4 regions of the Ruegeria sp. AG1 genome follow, and region 4 is predicted to be linked to each of the others. Evidence: riboswitches for the same ligand, from Rfam matches in the RefSeq annotation. Region 4 holds a riboswitch; each other region holds the start of a gene.

Region 1 (4,957 bases), on a different contig from region 4:
TTGCGCCAAGGCAGTCGGGATAGCACCAGTAGAGCCAGCGCGATCATCAACGCCGCCGCAAGCGCGGGCAGGGAGGATAGGGAGACCACAACGACCGCAAACAAAACAGACATGACGATGCGCACGCGCGGATCAAGCGAGGTAATCAACCCTTGTTGACCGATCGTGCCAGCCTCGGCCAGCGTCCGTTCCTGTGGTTCCAGTACGTGTGCCATCAGCCTGCGAGTTTCCTCCGCGCCGCGAGGTAGAAGCCCAGCCCGAAGAGGCCAAAGATGTATCCGATGCCGCCCAGAATGGTCTGGAGGTCGTTATGTTCGCGATAGGCGGCGATTTCCCGGCGCAGGGGGCGTATTTCGTCACGAACGGCTGCTGCGATAGCTTGACGCTCCTTATCACTGAGAGAGGCCACTGTGACGCCCTCCGAGGAGGGCGTAGGCGTGGGTGACGCTGCAGGCTTGTTCTTGATGGCGACGCCCATGATCTTGGCAACGTCATCGGCGGGCATGGTGACCTCGGCCACGTGACCGGCGCCGAGGTCGGCAAAGAAGGTATGGGCGACGGCTGTGGTGGGCGTGTAGATGAAGAACCCGTCTGCGTTGGTCGTGGCCCGGCCCAGCTCGACCCCGTTTGGATCGGTCACGACAACCTCGGTATCGGTCGCCATGGTGCCGTTGGAGAAGCCGATTTCCCCTTCGATCGCATCGCTGGATGCAAAAACACCGGCAATCACCTTGTGGGCCAACGCGGGCAGAGGGGCCGCGCATAGGGCCAGGATGAGGGCAATCTTTCTCATGTGGCGGGCCTTGTCAGGAACAGTTCAGGTTTGACTTTTCGTGCCAGTAGAACGGCAAATCCGGTCAGAACGGCCTCGATGATCATCACGGGGATATGCGCAAAGAAGACCAGCTTGGCAGCGGGGAGGAATTCGTCCCCTGACAGGGCCAGTGAGATGCCCACCATGACGGTCGTGGCCGCAATGGCAAAGGCGCCGCCTATGCCGCCCCAGATCGCGCCATGAACAGGTGAGCCGCGACCGATCAGGGGTCGGAACAGCAGCCCCGCCAGTACGGCCGGAAAGGCGATGTTGAGCGTGTTGATCCCCAGTACCGTCAGCCCGCCGAAGCCGAAGAAAACGGCTTGCAGGAGCAGGCCCACAAACAGGGCCGGGAAGGCGGCCCAGCCGAGCAGCAGCCCGGCCAGACCGTTGAGGATCAGATGCACCGACGACGGCCCGATCGGAACATGGATCAGCGAGGCCACGAAGAAACTGGCCGCCAGCACCCCTGCTGTGGGGATGCGGTCCAGATCCAGCGACCTGAGGCCCATTGCGACCCCACCAGCGGCGGCAACGGCTCCGCCGATGACGACCGGGTTGGACAGGGCTCCGTCGACGATGTGCATCGGGGGTTACTCCATGTCCCAGGCGCGGATCCAAATCACCGCGTCCTGGCTCAGCTCTTTGCCTTCATGTTCGGTTTCAGGACCAGCACCGAGGGCGGCAAAGCCCCAGTAACCAGCTTTCGGCACACCGAAGGAAAAATAGCCATTGGCGTCAGAAATTGCGACAACAGCACCACCCGGCATCGGCGAAACGGTAGGCTCGGACGAGGCTTGGTTGTCAAAACTGGGCTTGGCGGCCATGTATTCGATCTCGATCTCAGCGCCGGCAACCGGTTCGCCATTTGCCAGAACCTGACCGGTGAAGGTCGAGCCAGCGATGATGTTGTAGGGCTTGTTCAGCGGCACGATCTCGGTCGCCAGACCTGCGGGGTTCATCCAGTCGGTCGGCAGTTCGTTGCGGTTTAGGAACGCCTTGGTGATCTGCTGGATATAAATATCCTCGGCCTCTTCGTAGTAGGGCTGAGGCACCGTGACCATCACGTAGTCGCCAGAACGCTTGACCGGAACAGATCCCTGAAAGGCCGCGCCTTCGTTTTCAGGGCTTGAGAAGCGGATGGGTTCCAGCGTGTCCAACAGGTCGGTCTTTTCGCCATTGTGGATCACGTAGAATTCCTGCGGCTTTTCCAGATCCATGACATGGCCGTTTTCAAACGGGTGCCAGAAGATCAGCTTGACCGGCACGTCGCCCGGTGCCTCGATCAGCGTGTCGGTGGTGTATTCCAGCAGAAAATGCGCCTGTGCCATCGCTGGAATCGCCAGCGCAGCCGCAGCCGTGCAAAATAGTTTCTTCACAAGGTCTTTCCTTCGTCCTTCGTGCCAACCCCGGCACGTTTCTTGCTTGATATCGGGGCGAACGAGACCATGTACCCGAAATGAGGGCATCGGCCCGATGCACACCCCGGCATCGGTGACACACCCCTTCCGAGGGTGCATATCCGGCAGGTCTCCTGACTTGCGGGTCAAAGCATCGGGCTGGCCTTCCCGGGTGGAACCCAGTGGCGTGTCAGCCCTGCTCACCGCCTACAGTTGCGGGGGCAGTTGCGGCATTGGGTGGATCAGAATTCCCCGCACCGCATTCCCTTTTCTCCGGGCGAACCCGGAACCGGACATGAGGACGCTGATGGCAGAGATTCCCATCATCGGTCAATCTCTATTTAAGACTGTAGCGATAACATCTTGTCGATAGGATGGGATGTTACCGTTCTGCCCACTGGGCATTGCAGGCACGCGTGCAAGCGACGACCAGAGAATGCGCGCGCTTGCAACGTAATCTGGACATCAGAATCAGATGGATGCATCCTGCGCTGCGTCAGACTCCGGCGTAGCGCGCTTGTGTTCGGCGCCTAATTTCCCACAAGCCCCGGAGGCCCAATGTCTGAGATCAAACAAGGCGACACCGTTCGCATCCACTATACTGGCACGCTGCTGGACGAGACCGTGTTTGACAGCTCAGACGGGCGCGATCCGTTAGAGTTCGTGGTTGGTTCGGGCCAGATCATACCCGGCCTGGACAGTGCGATGCCAGGACTGGCGGTTGGTGACAAGAAGCGGGTCGAGATTGCCTGTGTCGACGCTTATGGCCCGATCAACCCGGCGATGCGGCAGGACATCCCGCGTGAGGGTATTCCGGATGATATCCCACTAGAGCCGGGAACCCAGTTGCAGATGCAGACCCCGGACGGTCAGGCGCTGCCGGTAACGGTTGTAGAGGCGAACGAGGCCACGGTGACGCTGGACGCCAATCACCCGCTGGCTGGGCAGGATTTGATTTTCGATATCGAGGTTGTCTCGGTGAGCTAAAGGCTTGGGGTTCTAGCCCCAAAGCCCGTCAAGCGCTGCACGGACTTGCGGTTGCGTGAAGAACACGAACAACACCAGCAATGTGGTCAGCGTCAAAAGCAGAACACGGGCGCGGGGGCTTAGGAACCCCGACTTCCGTTTGGTCTGGGTGCCACGCGTATTGCTGGCAAGGATCTGGTCAGTTTTGCTCATGCCCATATCCCTGACGCCGAAAGATGGTCAAATCTTGGCGGCGTCTGGGAAAGATATGGTCACATGAAATCCGGCTGTGGCATTCCGAGCACGTGGAAACCGCCATCCACCCGGATGATCTCGCCCGAGGTGCAGGCCCCCGCGTCTGAGGTCAGGTAAACCGCCGTGCCGCCAACGGCCTCCAGCGTAGCGTTCGAGCGCATGGGTGCATTTTGGTCGCAGAACTTGTAGGTCTTGCGCGCACCGCCGATTGCCGCCCCGGCCAGGGTCTTCATCGGACCGGGCGAGATTGCGTTCACACGGATGCCTTCGGGGCCGAGGTCGTTGGCCAGATACCGTGTCGCCGATTCCAGCGCGGCTTTGGCAACGCCCATGACGTTGTAATTCGGAACTACACGATTCGAGCCTTGGTAGGTCAGCGTCAGCAGCGAGCCACCATTGTCCTTCATCAGCGGATAGGCGCGACGGGCGACCTCGATGAAAGAGTAGGCCGACACATCCATCGAGTGCTTGAAATTGGCCCTTGTGGTGTTCAGAAACCGGCCTGTCAGCTCGTTCTTGTCCGAATAGGCAATCGCGTGAACGACAAAGTCGATGGTTGGCCAGCGTTCGCCCAACTCGCCAAAGGCGCGGTCCAGCGAGGCGTCATCGGTGACATCCGCATCCACCATGAAGTCGCTGCCGAGGCTTTCGGCCAATGGCTGCAGACGCTTCCCGAACGCGTCGCCCTGATAGGTGAAAGCCAGCTCAGCCCCTGCTTCATGCATCGCTTTCGAGATACCCCAGGCAATCGACCGGTCATTGGCGACACCCATGATCAGGCCGCGTTTCCCTTTTAGAACTTCCGACATCTCGTTCACCCGTTATACTTTGACAGGATCATGGATCCGTTTGTGCCGCCAAAGCCGAAGCTGTTGGTCATGACCGAATCTAAACCTGCATTTTCAACCACTTGAGTTGCAATTTCACCGGGCTGGATGCCTTCGGCTAGTGTGTCGACATTGATCGACGGTGTTATGAAATCATTGTCCAGCATGAGCAGGCAGAAGATCGCCTCAAGCGCGCCGGCCGCGCCTTGTGCGTGCCCGGTCATCGACTTGGTGGATGAGATGGGCGGCACGTTGCCTTCGCCGAAGATGCGACGCACGGCTTCAACTTCGCCCACATCTCCGACCGGGGTCGAGGTGCCGTGCGCGTTGATGTAACCAACTTTGCGGCCTTCTGGCAGGGTCGACAGAGCCAGACGCATCGCGCGCTCACCGCCTTCGCCGGACGGCGCCACCATGTCATGACCGTCCGAGGTTGCAGCATAGCCGGTCACCTCAGCGTAGATCTTGGCACCACGCGCCAGCGCATGGTCCAGATCCTCAAGCACGACAATGCCGCCGCCACCCGAGATCACGAAGCCGTCGCGGTCCTGATCGAACGCGCGCGATGCTTTCTGCGGAGTGTCGTTATACTTCGACGACATCGCGCCCATCGCGTCAAACAGGCAGGACAGGGTCCAATCCAGCTCCTCACCGCCGCCTGCGAACATCACGTCCTGCTTGCCCAGCATGATCTG
Region 2 (4,957 bases), on a different contig from region 4:
GCGATCGACCCCTTCATGCATGCGCATCTTTGGGACACATCGCAGCACGAGTGAATGCTGTTTGTCACCCTGAGCTCAAAACGTCGCCAGATGAGTCAGGTGAACGCTGGAACGCCGCGGGCGCCAGACAGTGTTATCGACATTGCAGCCTCGACGGCATGGACGCCAATACCGACAATGATCCCCATTAGGATCAAGCCAGTGAGCGCGTTGATGACCGAGAGAAACCTGCCAGCGGGTTTATGTGGTCTGATGTCGCCATAGCCGACCGTGGTGGCATTAATGAAGGCATGGTAGAGGCTAGGTCCGGCGGGCCAGCCTTCGATCCGACCCATTAATATCCCCAGTACGCAGATCACGACCAACAAAAACACTAGGATCGGTGACAGATAAATCAGGTCCCAGAAGAATACGGACAGAAAACTACAAATGTAGCTGGCCTCGCATGTCATGGCTGAATTTGCCCTCTCTGGCTGGTGTTAATTGAAAACCAGCGTTTTGACTGGCAGCAGAATAGCCTGCGCGCGCAGAACGATGGCGTTTGCTATTCCCATGCCATCCACGATCCGGGCCACAAGGGCCGAAAAGCCCCTGATTTCACCGGCATCAATCTCTTTCGCGCGGCTGGTGTAGGCCACACCAACGCAGGAGCTTCCGGGTGGAATGCCATCAAGATGTTTTGGAAAAATCGGTGCAAGGAAGGCGGTCACCGTACCGGGACGGGCGCGATCCTGCTGATCAAGCAAGGTATCACCCGGTCGGAATTGCCCTGCAGCAATCGCGCCCTGAACGTCATCAACGATCATCGGAATAATCGTAAGAGGTTTGGAGGCGCAGGTGATCTCGACCAACATGCCGGGTTTCAGAACGCTTGCTGAAATCTGACCGAAGGCCGCGATGAAACGCCCTTGACCCGTCACGTCGGGGACCAGAATTCCGGCGGGCCGCAGAATGGGGTTCACGACGTCGCCGGGCTTGAGCAGGAATTGCAGGACTGTTCCATCGACTTCGGCAAACACGGTCGACTTTGAGATCTCGGTCTCTGCCTCTGTCAAGGCGGCGCGTGCGGTTTCAAGTTGCGCGGGCAAAAGCGTGGTCTGGCGCAGTTTGGCCCCGTCCAGAGCGGCAAGTGTGGCTGCGCGCTGACTTTCGGCAGCCGACATGGCCGTTTCCAGACGTTCCAATTCTTGTTCGCTGACGACGGTGTTGTTTCGCTCCGCAAGCTCCAGCCGGCGTTCCAAATCCCGCGTGGCCTGTGCAAGATCGGCCTCGGCGGCCTGAACCCGCGCTGTCGCGCTGGCAATGTCTGTTGCGGCTAGGCCCAAAGCGGCCTCAATCTCTGCGATTCGACGCTGCGCTGTTTGTGCTGCAGCCTCCTGCCGGGTGGTATCCAGTCGGAAAATAGCCTCGCCAGCTTTCACTCTGTCGTTATTGGCAACGTAGACTTCGGCAACCCGCCCTGCGCGATCGGAAAGAATAGTTATTGTGCGAAATGCGGCAGAAACATTCCGCGTTGAGGGGTGAAAATAGAAGATCACCGTGATCAGCGTGACCGCCAGAATCGCGCAGGCCGTCAAGCCCCACCGCAATTCATACCATATATTGAACAGGGTGATTTCGTGGCCCCATCGCTTGCCCTGCCTGTAGCGACGATACAGGTAGTCCGGAACGACAGTAATTAGCGCAGAGAATATCAGCTCAAGCATCGGAGCTCTCCGCGGTGTCCGTTTCCGGATTTAGGGGAAGTATTTCGTGCAAAGGCACGGCCGCGATCAAAATGGCTGCGACCCAGAAAGCATTGTTCAAAGTGAATAGCGAAATCAATCCAAGAACGCCGACCAACTGCATCTGAACCTTGTGCGCGCCTGCCGCCATTCGGTCGGGAATGGCCTGCACCGTAAAATACAGCGCGCCGAACCCAAGCAGCACCATGACCAGAAACAATCCGACAACGATTAGAAAGCCGTCGGTCTCTCCCGGAGGGGTCACCCAGAACGGAAGCCTTGCCATCACCTCATCAGAAACGGAGCTTTCCATGTGACTCCTCCCCTTTTTTGCGATGCGCGCCGAAGGGCCATGTTTGATCAGAAATCCTTCGGCGTGAGAGCCTTAGCAAAGGAAAGGCCCACTTGTATCATTCCGAGATTGCAACATGAATCAAGTTGTCTGCGCTGATCTGGATCAAAAGGTAGGGTCGTCAGCAATGCGCGGCGTGGCATGCGTCTGATTCCGGGATGAAAATGCTTCTCTGTCTCAGGTGCCAGTTTTTGCTGGCCATGTCTGTTTTGTTTTTGGAAATGTCGCAAGGCTTTCAGCCACGAATCCATCCCCGAGTAGGTTGCGCGTGTGAGGTGCTGCTGTTTGGTTCTCAGGCGGCAGAGAATTGGGAAGCCGGTGCAATTCCGGCGCTGCCCCCGCAACGGTAAGGAAGGTCAGGTTCGACAGGTAACCACTGGGACGAGGATCCCGGGAAGGTGTCGAAACCGGGCGTAAGCCCCTTTCAAGTCCGGAAACCAGCCTTGCATATATGTCAAACCGCGGGTGGCGGTGGGGGCACAAGTTTCGGACGTGATCCTCGCACGGCTCCGGACTGGCCTCTGATGTCATCTGCCCAAGCTAAGCCGCGGGGCGCGGCAGGAGAGCCAGAAGTGAGCAACGTTCAAAGCCTGTTGGCGCGTCGAAACCCGGCCTATGCCCTTGAACAGGCATTCTATACAGATCCAGATGTATTTCAGGCCGATCTTGAGGCCATCCACTACCGCGACTGGCTATTTGCCATTCCGGCATGTGAACTGGTGAAAACAGGCGACTATGTAACCTACACTGTGGGCGCATACCGCGTGATCATCGTGCGCGGTGCGGACAATCAGATCCGGGCCTTCCACAACACCTGCCGCCATCGCGGGTCGATCATCTGCAAAGCGGCCAAGGGGAACTCGCCCAAACTGGTCTGCCCCTATCACCAGTGGACCTATGAGCTTGACGGCTCATTGCTGTGGGCGCGTGATATGGGGCCTGATTTCGACCCCAAACAACACGGGCTGAAAACCGTCCACTGCCGGGAACTGGCCGGGCTGGTCTATATCTGTCTTGCAGATGTAGCCCCCGATTTCGACACCTTCGCCAATAAAGCACGGCCCTATCTGGAGCCGCATGATTTGAACAACGCCAAGGTCGCCTTTGAAAGCACGATCATCGAAAAGGGCAACTGGAAGCTTGTTTGGGAAAACAACCGCGAGTGCTATCACTGCGGCGGCAACCACCCTTCGCTGTGCCGGACCTTCCCTGATGATCCCTCGGTAACCGGTATTGAAGGGGGTGAAACCCCGGCCTTCATGCAAGCTCACTTCGACCGTTGCGAGGCTGCAGGGATGCCGTCGCAGTTCTATCTGCATGATGACGGGCAATACCGTCTGGCGCGGATGCCGCTTAAGGAAGGGGCGGAAAGCTACACTCTGGACGGCAAATCTGCGGTGCGCCGCTTTCTGGGCCGCGCGCCCTTTGCCGATGCGGGGACGTTGCTGAAGTTCCACTATCCCAGCACATGGAACCACTTCCTGGCCGATCACTCGATTGTCTTCCGCGTCACTCCGGTCAGCCCGACCGAGACCGAAGTCACCACGAAGTGGCTGGTCACCAAGGATGCGATCGAAGGGGTCGATTATGACGTCAAGCGCCTGACTGAGGTCTGGATGGCCACCAATGATGAAGATCGCCGCGTGGTGGAAGACAACCAGATGGGCATCAACAGTCCGGCCTATGTGCCGGGGCCGTATTCGGGGGTCCAGGAATCCGGTGTTCTGCAATTCACTGATTGGTATTGCAGCGCTTTGGCGCGTCACTTTGCGCCCAACACGATGGCGGCGGAGTGACGGAGATGAAAGACCTGAACGCTGTTGCCTCGATCTGGCAGGATGATGAGAGGCTGGAATGCGTCTCGGTCGTGCCCGAGACGCCAAACACCGCCAGCTTTACGTTCCGCGCCCCGTCCGGGGCTTTGTTTGCCTACCATCCGGGTCAGTTCCTGACGCTCGAGATTCCGGCACCGGGGCAGCCGGGAGGCGTTGTGCATCGGACCTATACGATCTCGTCATCCCCATCACGTCCGCGATCCATTACGATCACGGCCAAGGCGCAGCCGGACAGCATCGGTACTCGTTGGATGCTGGACAATCTGAAGCCGGGTATGCGGATGCGGGCAATTGGCCCGGCGGGTCCGTTCACCAATGCTGAAAGCGTCGCCGCCAAGTATCTGTTCGTCTCGGCGGGGTCGGGCATCACGCCTATGATGTCGATGACAACTTGCATGTGGGACGAAGGCCGCGATCTGGATGTAGTCTTCATCAATTGCGCCAAGCGCCCGTCCGAGATCATCTTCCGCCAACGGTTGGAGCAGATGGCAAGTCGGACGCCGGGTCTGGATCTGAAGTTCGTCGTAGAGGAAGCGGATCGTTACAGCCCCTGGACCGGCTACCAGGGTCAGTTCAACCAGCTGATGCTGGGCCTCATGGCCCCAGACTATCTGGATCGTGAGGTCTATTGCTGCGGTCCGGAGCCGTTCATGCAAGCTGTTCGGGACGCTCTGTCGGGTCTTGGCTTTGACATGGACAACTATCATCAGGAAAGCTTTGGAGCTCCGGTTGAGACCGAAGCGGATCAGCCCGATCTGGATGATATCGTTCCTGACGATGACAACGCCGCCGAGATCGTGTTTGCGACCTCGGGTGTCACTGCTAAAGTCGCCGAGACAGATACGGTTCTGGCCGCCGCACGTGCCGTCGGGTTGAGCATTGCCTCGGGCTGTACGTTTGGCGTTTGCGGCACCTGCAAGGTCAAAAAGACCTCGGGTGAGGTGCACATGGTTCACAACGGCGGTATCTCCGAGGATGACATCGCAGCAGGCTACATTCTGGCATGCTGTTCAAACCCGATCGGCAAGGTCGAAGTTGAAGTGTGA
Region 3 (4,957 bases), on a different contig from region 4:
GACCCCAGTCCAAACCGCCGTAACTACGCCCGACCTGCAAGGGCGCGACATGTTGGTTTCAGCGCAGACCGGGTCAGGGAAAACCATAGGCTTCGGCCTTGCCATCGCCCCGACCGTTCTGGGCGACGTGGATGTATTCGATGCGGCTGGCGCGCCTTTGGCGCTGGTCATAGCACCAACGCGCGAGTTGGCGATGCAGGTCAAACGCGAACTGGCGTGGCTCTATGCGGATGTAGGCGCGTTCATTGCGTCATGTGTTGGCGGCATGGATATGCGAGACGAGCGGCGAGCGTTGGCTCGCGGTGCGCATATCGTGGTCGCAACGCCGGGCCGTCTCCGCGACCATATCATGCGGGAGTCGATTGACCTAACCGCTGTCCGCGCAGTGGTTCTGGATGAAGCCGACGAAATGCTAGACCTGGGCTTCCGCGAAGATCTTGAGTTCATTCTGGAACAGACGCCCTCCGAGCGTCAGACACTGCTGTTTTCCGCTACGGTTCCTCGCGCCATCGCCTCCCTCGCCGCTCGCTACCAGCGCGATGCCGAGCGCGTCAGCACCGTCAGCGAGCGCACGCAACATGCCGATATCGAATATCGCGCGATGAATGTGGCCCCGCGCGATGGTGAGAACGCAATCATCAACGTGCTGCGCTTCTACGAGGCCCCCAACGCCATTATCTTCTGCAACACTCGCGCCATGGTCAGCCGCCTGACGGCGCGACTGTCGAATCGTGGATTCTCGGTCGTGGCCCTGTCCGGAGAGCTGACGCAAAGCGAACGTTCGAACGCGCTGCAAGCCATGCGCGACGGACGCGCCCGCGTCTGTGTGGCGACCGATGTGGCCGCGCGCGGGATCGACCTGCCGAACCTTGATCTGGTGATCCATGCAGAACTGCCGAACAGCCATGAAACGCTGCTGCACCGCTCGGGCCGAACCGGACGCGCCGGGCGGAAAGGCGTCAGCGCGCTGGTCATACCGCCTGCATCGTTCAAAAAGGCGCAACGCCTGCTGAAATTCGCCAAGCTGACAGCCGATTGGGGGTCTGCACCCTCGGCCGATGAGGTTCAGGCGCAGGACATGCAGCGGATGTTCAGCTCGGACGACTGGACCGTGGATGTCACCGAGGGCGAAAGCGCACTGGTTGATGATCTGGTCTCGCGCTTTTCACCGCAGCAGCTGGCGGCGGCCTATCTGCGTCAATACGGGCGCAAACACTCCGCCCCGGAGGAACTGAGCGACACGCAAGATGCCGCGCCCAAGCCGAACGTGCCCTTTGGCTCAAGCGTGTGGTTTTCGCTGTCGGAGGGACACAACGAAAACGCCTCGCCTCGCTATTTGCTGCCCATGTTGTGCAAGGCGGGCAAGATCACCAAAGACGATATCGGCGCGATCCGCATTGCCGACACCGAAAGCTATATCGAGATTCGCGAAAGCAGCGTTGAAGGTTTCCTGAAGGCCATTGGCCCCGAGATGACGGTCGAAGGCACCAAGACCCTGGTGCAACTGGACGCGCCGCCTGCCTTTGCCGGTGGTGGCCGCAAAGGTCCCAAGCGCGACTTCAAAGGCAAGAAGCGCCACGAACGCCCGGCCCACGCGGCTGAGCCACAGCCCGCAAAACCACGCCGGAAGCCGGCCGAGAAACCCAAGCCCGAAACGCGGCCCAAACGGGATGAGACCCCCTCGGGCGATCAGCACAAGAAACCTGCGCGCCGTCTGAAAGGCCCGCCTCCGCCCAAAGGCAAGCCAAGCAGCAAGAAAAACCGCGCACGTGCGGCTGCGATGAAGGGTGGCAACGCGATGCCCAAGCGGAAAAAGTAGACCGCCTTAGCGCACGTGGCTGGTTGTGCAAGCGAAGAAAATTATTTTCTTCGCCACACCATATATTGACAACACTCCACCACCAACCCCAATATGGTGTTGCTTCGGTTCTTTCGATTCCTGTTGAAAGCTAAGAGGGAAACCGGTGAAAAACCGGCGCTGCCCCCGCAACTGTAAGCGGATAGTTCGGCTGAATACGCCACTGAAAGCGTGCTTTTGGGAAGGCCAGTCCGAACGTCAATCCGCGAGCCAGGAGACCTGCCGCAAGCAAAGAAAGAGAACCGCGAACGGAGGGTTCGGGGGCGTGTTCAGGGGTCATTTTGCCCGCAGCGTCCTCGGCATTCATTAAAAGGACAGAGGACGACATGAGCATTACCGTATATTCCAAACCCGCATGCGTACAATGCACCGCCACCACCCGAGCGCTGGATGCAAAAGGCATCACCTATGACGTCATCGACCTGACCCAGGACGACAGCGCCATGACCCATGTGACCGAGCTGGGTTATCGTCAGGCCCCTGTCGTTGTGGCGGGCAGTGATCACTGGTCGGGTTTCCGCCCGGACATGATCGCCCAACTGGCCTGATCCATGGCCGCGCCGATCCCGGCGCTGGTCTATTTCTCTTCGAAATCCGGAAACACCCACCGCTTTGTCTCGCGGCTGGGCCTGACCTCTTTCCGCATTCCGAACGGGATGGACCCGCTGCCTGACCCCCGACACCCCTATGTGCTGATCAGCCCCACCTACGCCGACGGCGAAGGGCGCGGGGCGGTTCCTAAACAGGTGATCCGGTTTCTGAACGACCCGGACAGACGTGCCGGGATCGTTGGAGTGATCGGCACAGGCAATCGTAATTTCGGTGCGACCTACGCTTTGGCCGGTCGCATCATCGCTCAAAAATGCAACGTTCCGCTGCTCTACACATTCGAGCTGGCCGGAACAGAGACCGACATCGCCCGCGTCCGCGCCGGGCTGGAAAAACTAGGGAGAAACCTATGCTCGACAGCAGCGTAAACGAGCAGGACTATCACGCGTTGAACGCGATGCTGAACCTCTACGATGGTGAGGGGAAGATCCGGTTCGATGCCGACCGAATGGCCGCGCGGCAGTACTTCCTGCAGCATGTGAATCAGAACACCGTGTTCTTCCACTCGCTGGATGAAAAACTCGGGTATCTGGTTTCCGAGGGCTACTACGAAGAGGCCGTTCTGGACCAGTATTCCAAGAACTTCATGCGCAAGATCTGGGACGCGGCCTATGCCAAGAAGTTCCGGTTCCCGACCTTTCTGGGCGCGTTCAAATATTACACCTCATACACGCTGAAAACCCGTGACGGGCAGCGGTTCTTGGAACGCTACGAGGACCGCGTCGTCATGACCGCGCTGGCGCTGGCACGCGGTGATGAGGCGCTGGCCCTGTCTTTCATGGAGGAAATCCTCGACGGTCGTTTCCAGCCCGCCACGCCCACCTTCCTGAACGCCGGGAAAGCCTCACGCGGGGAATTGATCTCATGCTTCCTGCTGCGGCTTGAGGACAACATGGAGAGCATCGGTCGCGGCATCAACTCGGCCCTGCAACTGTCCAAACGTGGTGGAGGCGTAGCGCTGCTGCTGACCAACATCCGCGAGCATGGCGCGCCGATTAAGGGCATTGAGAACCAATCCTCCGGCGTGATCCCGGTAATGAAACTGCTGGAGGACAGCTTTTCCTACGCCAACCAACTGGGTGCGCGGCAAGGCGCGGGTGCGGTGTATCTGAACGCACACCACCCGGACATCATGCGCTTTCTCGACACCAAGCGCGAAAACGCGGATGAGAAAATCCGTATCAAAACGCTGAGCCTTGGCGTGGTGATCCCTGACATCACTTTCGAGCTGGCGAAGAAAAACGCGGATATGTACCTGTTCTCGCCTCATGACGTAGAAAAGGTCTATGGCGTGCCGTTCTCGGAAATCTCGGTGACGGAGAAGTATCACGAGATGGTCGATGACAAGCGAATCCGCAAATCCAAGGTCAATGCGCGTGAGTTCTTCCAGACCATTGCAGAGATTCAGTTCGAATCCGGTTACCCCTACGTGATGTTCGAAGACACGGTGAACCGGATGAACCCCATTGCGGGCCGGATCAACATGTCGAACCTGTGTTCCGAGATTTTGCAGGTCAATGAAGCGTCTGAGTTCAACGATGACCTCAGCTATTCCCATCTGGGCACGGATATCTCCTGCAACCTCGGCTCGCTGAACATTGCCAAGACAATGGATGGCGGTGATCTGGGCCGCACTGTCGGCGCTGCGATCCGCGCGCTGACGGCGGTGTCCGAGATGTCGGCAATCGACTCGGTGCCTTCGGTGCGTCGCGGCAATGATGAAAGCCACGCGATTGGTCTGGGGCAGATGAACCTGCACGGGTTTCTGGCGCGGGAACATATCCACTATGGCTCGCCCGAGGGGGTTGAGTTCACCTCGATCTATTTTGCCACCGTGGCTTATCACGCGATCCGCACGTCATGCGATCTGGCGAAGGAACGCAATGCGTCGTTCAAGGGATTTGAGGACTCCGACTATGCCTCAGGCACCTTCTTCGACAAATACACCACCCGCGACTGGCTGCCTGAAAGCGACAAAGTGAAAGCGCTGTTCGACGGCATGACCCTTCCCACCCGCGACGACTGGGCAGCGTTGAAGGCCGATGTGATGAAACGCGGCCTCTATAACCGCAATCTTCAGGCGGTGCCGCCGACCGGCTCGATCAGCTATATCAACAATTCGACCTCTTCGATCCACCCCATCGTCTCGAAGATCGAAATCCGCAAAGAGGGCAAGATTGGCCGCGTCTACTATCCGGCGGCTTTCATGAGCAATGACAACCTCGAATACTACCGCGATGCCTATGAGATCGGCCCCGAGGCGCTGATCGACACCTATGCAGCGGCGACCGAGCATGTGGATCAGGGGCTGTCGCTGACCCTGTTCTTCCCGGCCGAGGCCACGACCCGCGATATTAACCGCGCGCAGATCTACGCGTGGAAGAAAGGCATCAAAACCATTTATTACGTGCGTCTGCGCCAGGAGGCCCTTGAAGGGACCGAGGTGCAGGGCTGCGTATCCTGCTCGCTGTAAGGGGCTACTGACATGAA
Region 4 (4,957 bases):
ACTGTGCTGTGATGTTGGACCCCAATATCCGACCCGGTTTCATACAGGATCAGACCCGGTATCGCACGCGGTTGAACCAAATGATCGAACAGGCCGATATCGTCAAAGTCTCGGATGAGGATCTGGACTGGATCATCCCCGGCCCGGAAAGCCACGATCAAAAAGTCCCTTTGCTGCTTCAAGCAGGCCCCTCTGCCGTCATCGTCACCCGCGGAAGTGAGGGCGCTTCAGGTTATCAGGCCAACGGTGCTGTGGTCTCAGTCCCAGTCAAACCGGTGCAAGTTGTGGATACGGTTGGCGCGGGGGACACGTTCAATGCAGGGGTTCTGGCCTCGTTGGAACGGGCAGGCCAGCTGACAAAGCCGGGCTTGAGGTCACTGTCCCCGGATGCGCTACGCGACGCTTTGACCTTGGGCGCAGAGGTGGCTGCCGTCACCGTCTCGCGCGCCGGAGCAAATCCGCCCTGGTCGCATGAATTATAGCCCTACGAAGAGTCCGAGATGAAACGATCCGAAATCAACCGTATCAAGACCGAAGCCCAGGCATTCATCAGTTCATTTGGTGCCGTTCTGCCGCCTTTCGCAGATTGGACACCTGAGCAGATGCGCGGCGCCCAGGCGGACAGTATCCGTGCCCATGGGTTAGGTTGGGATATCACCGACTACGGTCAGGGCAAATTCGATGAGCTTGGGTTGTTTCTGTTCACCCTGCGCAACGGCAACGTGAGCGATCTGAGCCGGGGGCGCGGTATGCTCTATGCCGAAAAGCTGCTGATCTCTCGCGAAAAACAGCTGTCGCCGATGCATCGCCATATCGTCAAAGCCGAAGACATCATCAACCGAGGGGGTGGCGATCTGGTTATGGAAATCTATGCCTCGGACCCCGACGGCGGTATCGACCGCAATACCCCGGTCACCGTTCCCAGCGATGCCTGCCCCGTCACCATAAAGCCCGGAGAGCATCTGCGCCTGAAGCCAGGCCAGAGCGTGACCTTGATGCCCGGCATCTGGCATGCCTTCTGGGCGGAAGGTGCGGATTGCTTGATCGGCGAAGTCTCAACCGTGAATGACGACCGGACGGACAACGTATTTGAAGACCCGATCCCCCGCTTTGCAACAATCGAAGAAGATGCAGTACCGGATTTCCTGTTAGTTGCCGACTACTGACTTCATTTGGAATTTCGCGCTTGCATTTTCTGACTAATTTAGTCAGTTGACGGCCGACCCAGTCAGATTCCTTGGAATCATCGCCCGGTCCCATTTTTGCGACCGAAAGATAACCTGACATGCGAAAATCCCTCGCCGACCTGTTGGCCATGGACGCCGTTGCCAGCCGCTTTGGCTGCGCATTGAAACCGAAACTGAGGCAGGCGATTGAGGCTGATCTCAGCTTTTCCGTCCGCGCTGCATCACCGCGTTCTGAAACACCGGTTGAACCAAACAACCTTCCGCAAAACGTCCACACTTTGGCCGCGAAAGCCCTCGAACCCAAAAGGGAACGCGCATGAAACACTCGGCATCCAACCACACACTGCCCCGCGTCGAATTTGACGGTTTCGAACGCGGTTTGCTGCCTGTCATGCGGCACTTCATCCTCAGCTTCACAGAGCCGGAAACGCAGGCTTGGCAACATGCCTTTTCGGTAGCGACCGAGCGTTGGGGGCGCGATCAGGGGCTTGTTCTGGCGCATCTGGTCTTCAAGATTATCAAGGCCACGCTACGCACCCGCCTTCTGGGTCTGGCCTTCAAAGACCCGCTTTGTGTTGAAACACGGCAAGAACTGACATGTGACGAGCACGCCCTGCTCCGGATGCTGCATCACATGCGCCGCGACGAAACTCCGGCAGCGCGCGATGCCTTGAATGATTTGACCGGAGGCTACCCGGACGCCCATCTGATACAGGCCGGTTTGACCCTGGCCAGCCAGTTCCCGACAAATGGCGTCGGACCGGGCCAAAGCGCGCGCAGGCCAACCCTGCGCGTGGTCCGATAGCGCGATTCCTGCGCTTGACAATAGGAGCGTGAGCAGACTAGCTGCTCTGGATGGTTCCCGACGGCCTGTGCCTTAGGGATGAAAATGGGAATACGGTGCGGCCCAAAGGCCAATGCCGTGACTGCCCCCGCAACTGTAAGCGGAGAGCGACGCCACAAAACCACTGGCCCCTAAGGTCGGGAAGGTTGGCCGAGCAATGACCCGCAAGTCAGGAGACCTGCCATCACAGATTAACCAACCCGGGGCGGGGTGTCCCGGAAGGAGGCTCGATGGCACATCTGCGTGCTGATGCAACTCATGGCTTTTGCCTTCAATCGGCTTTTGTTCAAGTCGGCGACGCGTGCCATGGCTGATCATTTCGTCCTGATATGCGGCACCTGCAAAGGGCCGATCCCTCCGCACGAGGCGAAAGAAGCGCTGGACGGCCAGCTGCCCGAGGGGTTCTCGACACGTCTGATCGACTGTATGGCCGGGTGCGACCGCCCGATGACAGTCGGGCTGCAGGCCAAGGGCAAGGCGCAATATCTGTTTGGCGATATTCAATCCACCGACGATCTGAGGGCTTTGGCGGAGTTCGCCCATCAATTCCGGGACAGCGAGGATGGTTGGACCAGCGCCTCAACCCGTCCTTTGGCGCTCTACACCAAAACCCTGTCGCGCATGCCCTGCCTGCCGCCGGAGGGCACAGCATGAGCTTTCTGATTGCTGAAAACCTGGAATACTACGCCCTGAACGGAGATGTTCTGCTGCGGGACACCTCGTTCACGCTTGAGGAAGGCGCGATATTGGCCGTTGCTGGCCCGAACGGGGCGGGCAAGACGACGTTGCTCAACCTCGTGTGCGGTGTCGCAAAACTGGCGCTGGGCGATGTACGTATTCAGGGTCAAAGCTTGCGGAAACTGTCGTCGCTGGAGCGGGCCCGACGGATTGCCGTTGTCGGCCAGCAAGAAATGCCCGACGGGCGGCTGCAACTGCGCGACTATGTGGCCCTTGGGCAAATCCCGATCAAGGCCGACAAATCCGCCGAAGCTCTTAAGACGGACCTGCAGCGCGTATTAGACACCACCGAACTGTCCCATCTGGCTGGCAAACAGATGGCAAAACTGTCGGGCGGAGAGCGCCAGCGCGCCCATATCGCACGGGCGTTGGCGCAGAACCCCTCGCTGCTGTTTTTGGACGAACCGACCAACCACCTGGATCCGGATGCCAAAGGGCACATGCTGTCTCTGGTGGCCGAGTTGGGTGTGACGGTTGTAATGATCGTCCACGATCTGGTCATGATCCCCGAATTCGCCAGCCACGTCGCCCTGATGAAGAACGCACAGCTTACGGCCTTCGGCCCGGTCGCCGAGGTTCTGACCCCAGACCGCGTGCGCGAGACTTTTGGTGTTGACTATTTGTGTTTCCAGCACGAAGGACGCGTGATCCCCGCGCTGGACATCCGAAAACGAAAGCTTTCGTCTTAACAGGAGAGATTGATGAAACTGAAACTCTTGTCCGCTGCGGTCCTAAGCGCGCTGGCGGGCGGCGCTGCCGCGCAAGAGGTCACCGTCGACAATTGCGGTGAACCTCTGGTGTTCGATAGCAAGCCCGAGCGGATCGTGGTTCATGACATGAACATGACCGACATGGCCTTTGCACTGGGTCTTCAAGACAGCATCGTTGGCCTGACCGGGATCACCGGCTGGTACAAGACCAGCCCCGATTTCGACGCGCAGCGCGGTGACATCCCCGAACTCGCTCCGAAATACCCGACGGTCGAAAACCTCGTCGCGGTCGAACCCGACATGTTCTTCGCCGGTTGGTATTACGGCATGAAACCCGGCGGAGACGTCACCCCTGACACGCTGGAGCCCTTTGGCATCAAGACCATGGTGCTGACCGAAAGCTGCATTCACCTGAACAAAGACCGTCCCGAAGCCAGCATGGACCTGCTGTTTGACGACGTTCTGCGTCTGGGCACGGTCATGCATGTCGAGGACAAGGCGAACGCGCTGGTCTCGGGCTGGAAAGACCAACTGGCCGCGATCGAAGCCAAAACCGCCGATCTGGAAAAACCCCGCGTCTTCCTGCTGGACGGCCCGGCCGATGCGCCCTTTACCGCAGGCAAATATGCCATTCCCGACGCGATGATCGCAGCGGCTGGCGGCGTCAACGTCACCCATGACATGGACACTAGCTGGGGCCGCACCTCGTGGGAGGCTGTCGCCGCCTCGAACCCCGAATTCCTTGTTCTGCTGGACTACCAAACGGGCAATGGCGCGGCAGATACGTTTAAGTTCCTGCAGGAACATCCGGTGATGTCGCAGACCGATGCAGTCAAGAACGAGCGCTGGATCGGCCTGCGCTACGAAGAGCTGACACCGGGACCGGCAAACATCGAAGCGATCCAGAAGATGGCAACGGCGATGCACCGGGGTAACAGCTGAGATGACGAAGACGGGCCAGGCGGTCCTGCTGGGGGCGGTCATTCTGACCGCCCTTTTGCTGCTGTCGACGATCTATGGCACCACCCCGATCCCCTTGGCCGAGGTTTTCACCGCGATTGGGCTGGGGACTGGCGTGACTGAGGGCGACATGTCCCCTCTGCACCGGATCGTCTTTGACCTGCGCCTGCCCCGCGCGTTGTTTGCGGCGGTGATTGGGGCTGGGCTGGGTGTTGTCGGGGTCGTATTGCAGACGACAACGCGCAATGACCTGGCTGACCCGTTTCTCTTTGGCCTCTCGTCCGGGGCTGCTGCTGGTGCCGTTCTCGTCATCACTGTGACAGGCGATGTTCTGGGCATCTGGACCCTGCCGCTTGCGGCCTTTTGCGGAGGCCTGATCGCGTCCGGCATTGTTCTGGCCCTGGTTCAAAGCCTGCGCACCAGCGCGCCGGAAAAACTGATCCTTGCAGGCCTGGCTGTATCCTTCCTGTTTTCGGCCATCACCAACTATCTGATCTTCGCAGGCGACAGCCGCGCCG

What was found. Region 4 has a riboswitch for cobalamin ahead of ACR0B5_RS15645 (DUF1636 family protein). Riboswitches for the same ligand answer to the same signal wherever they lie in the genome.
Region 1: linked by a shared signal. The riboswitch ahead of ACR0B5_RS09560 (DUF4198 domain-containing protein) and the one ahead of ACR0B5_RS15645 (DUF1636 family protein) in region 4 are both predicted to bind cobalamin.
Region 2: linked by a shared signal. The riboswitch ahead of ACR0B5_RS00475 (aromatic ring-hydroxylating oxygenase subunit alpha) and the one ahead of ACR0B5_RS15645 (DUF1636 family protein) in region 4 are both predicted to bind cobalamin.
Region 3: linked by a shared signal. The riboswitch ahead of nrdH (glutaredoxin-like protein NrdH) and the one ahead of ACR0B5_RS15645 (DUF1636 family protein) in region 4 are both predicted to bind cobalamin.

The regions. Positions count from the first base shown of each region.
Region 1 is NZ_JBQFYU010000005.1:248,749-253,705, reverse strand. It holds gene cbiQ (cobalt ECF transporter T component CbiQ) at 1-215, opposite strand, end outside; gene ACR0B5_RS09570 (cobalt ABC transporter permease) at 215-793, opposite strand; gene cbiM (cobalt transporter CbiM) at 790-1,401, opposite strand; gene ACR0B5_RS09560 (DUF4198 domain-containing protein) at 1,408-2,193, opposite strand; cobalamin riboswitch at 2,322-2,523, opposite strand; gene ACR0B5_RS09555 (FKBP-type peptidyl-prolyl cis-trans isomerase) at 2,773-3,201, shown strand; gene ACR0B5_RS09550 (hypothetical protein) at 3,214-3,393, opposite strand; gene ACR0B5_RS09545 (enoyl-ACP reductase FabI) at 3,453-4,244, opposite strand; gene fabB (beta-ketoacyl-ACP synthase I) at 4,250-4,957, opposite strand, start outside.
Region 2 is NZ_JBQFYU010000001.1:104,540-109,496, forward strand. It holds gene ACR0B5_RS00455 (GNAT family N-acetyltransferase) at 1-54, shown strand, start outside; gene ACR0B5_RS00460 (potassium channel family protein) at 96-452, opposite strand; gene ACR0B5_RS00465 (HlyD family secretion protein) at 480-1,706, opposite strand; gene ACR0B5_RS00470 (hypothetical protein) at 1,699-2,037, opposite strand; cobalamin riboswitch at 2,333-2,536, shown strand; gene ACR0B5_RS00475 (aromatic ring-hydroxylating oxygenase subunit alpha) at 2,601-3,872, shown strand; gene ACR0B5_RS00480 (FAD-binding oxidoreductase) at 3,878-4,957, shown strand.
Region 3 is NZ_JBQFYU010000001.1:241,351-246,307, reverse strand. It holds gene ACR0B5_RS01200 (DEAD/DEAH box helicase) at 1-1,819, shown strand, start outside; cobalamin riboswitch at 1,908-2,099, shown strand; gene nrdH (glutaredoxin-like protein NrdH) at 2,185-2,406, shown strand; gene nrdI (class Ib ribonucleoside-diphosphate reductase assembly flavoprotein NrdI) at 2,422-2,835, shown strand; gene nrdE (class 1b ribonucleoside-diphosphate reductase subunit alpha) at 2,817-4,940, shown strand; gene nrdF (class 1b ribonucleoside-diphosphate reductase subunit beta) at 4,953-4,957, shown strand, end outside.
Region 4 is NZ_JBQFYU010000010.1:41,817-46,773, forward strand. It holds gene ACR0B5_RS15625 (carbohydrate kinase family protein) at 1-482, shown strand, start outside; gene ACR0B5_RS15630 (D-lyxose/D-mannose family sugar isomerase) at 501-1,166, shown strand; gene ACR0B5_RS15635 (hypothetical protein) at 1,286-1,507, shown strand; gene ACR0B5_RS15640 (hypothetical protein) at 1,504-1,992, shown strand; cobalamin riboswitch at 2,028-2,231, shown strand; gene ACR0B5_RS15645 (DUF1636 family protein) at 2,281-2,685, shown strand; gene ACR0B5_RS15650 (ABC transporter ATP-binding protein) at 2,682-3,458, shown strand; gene ACR0B5_RS15655 (ABC transporter substrate-binding protein) at 3,471-4,421, shown strand; gene ACR0B5_RS15660 (iron ABC transporter permease) at 4,423-4,957, shown strand, end outside.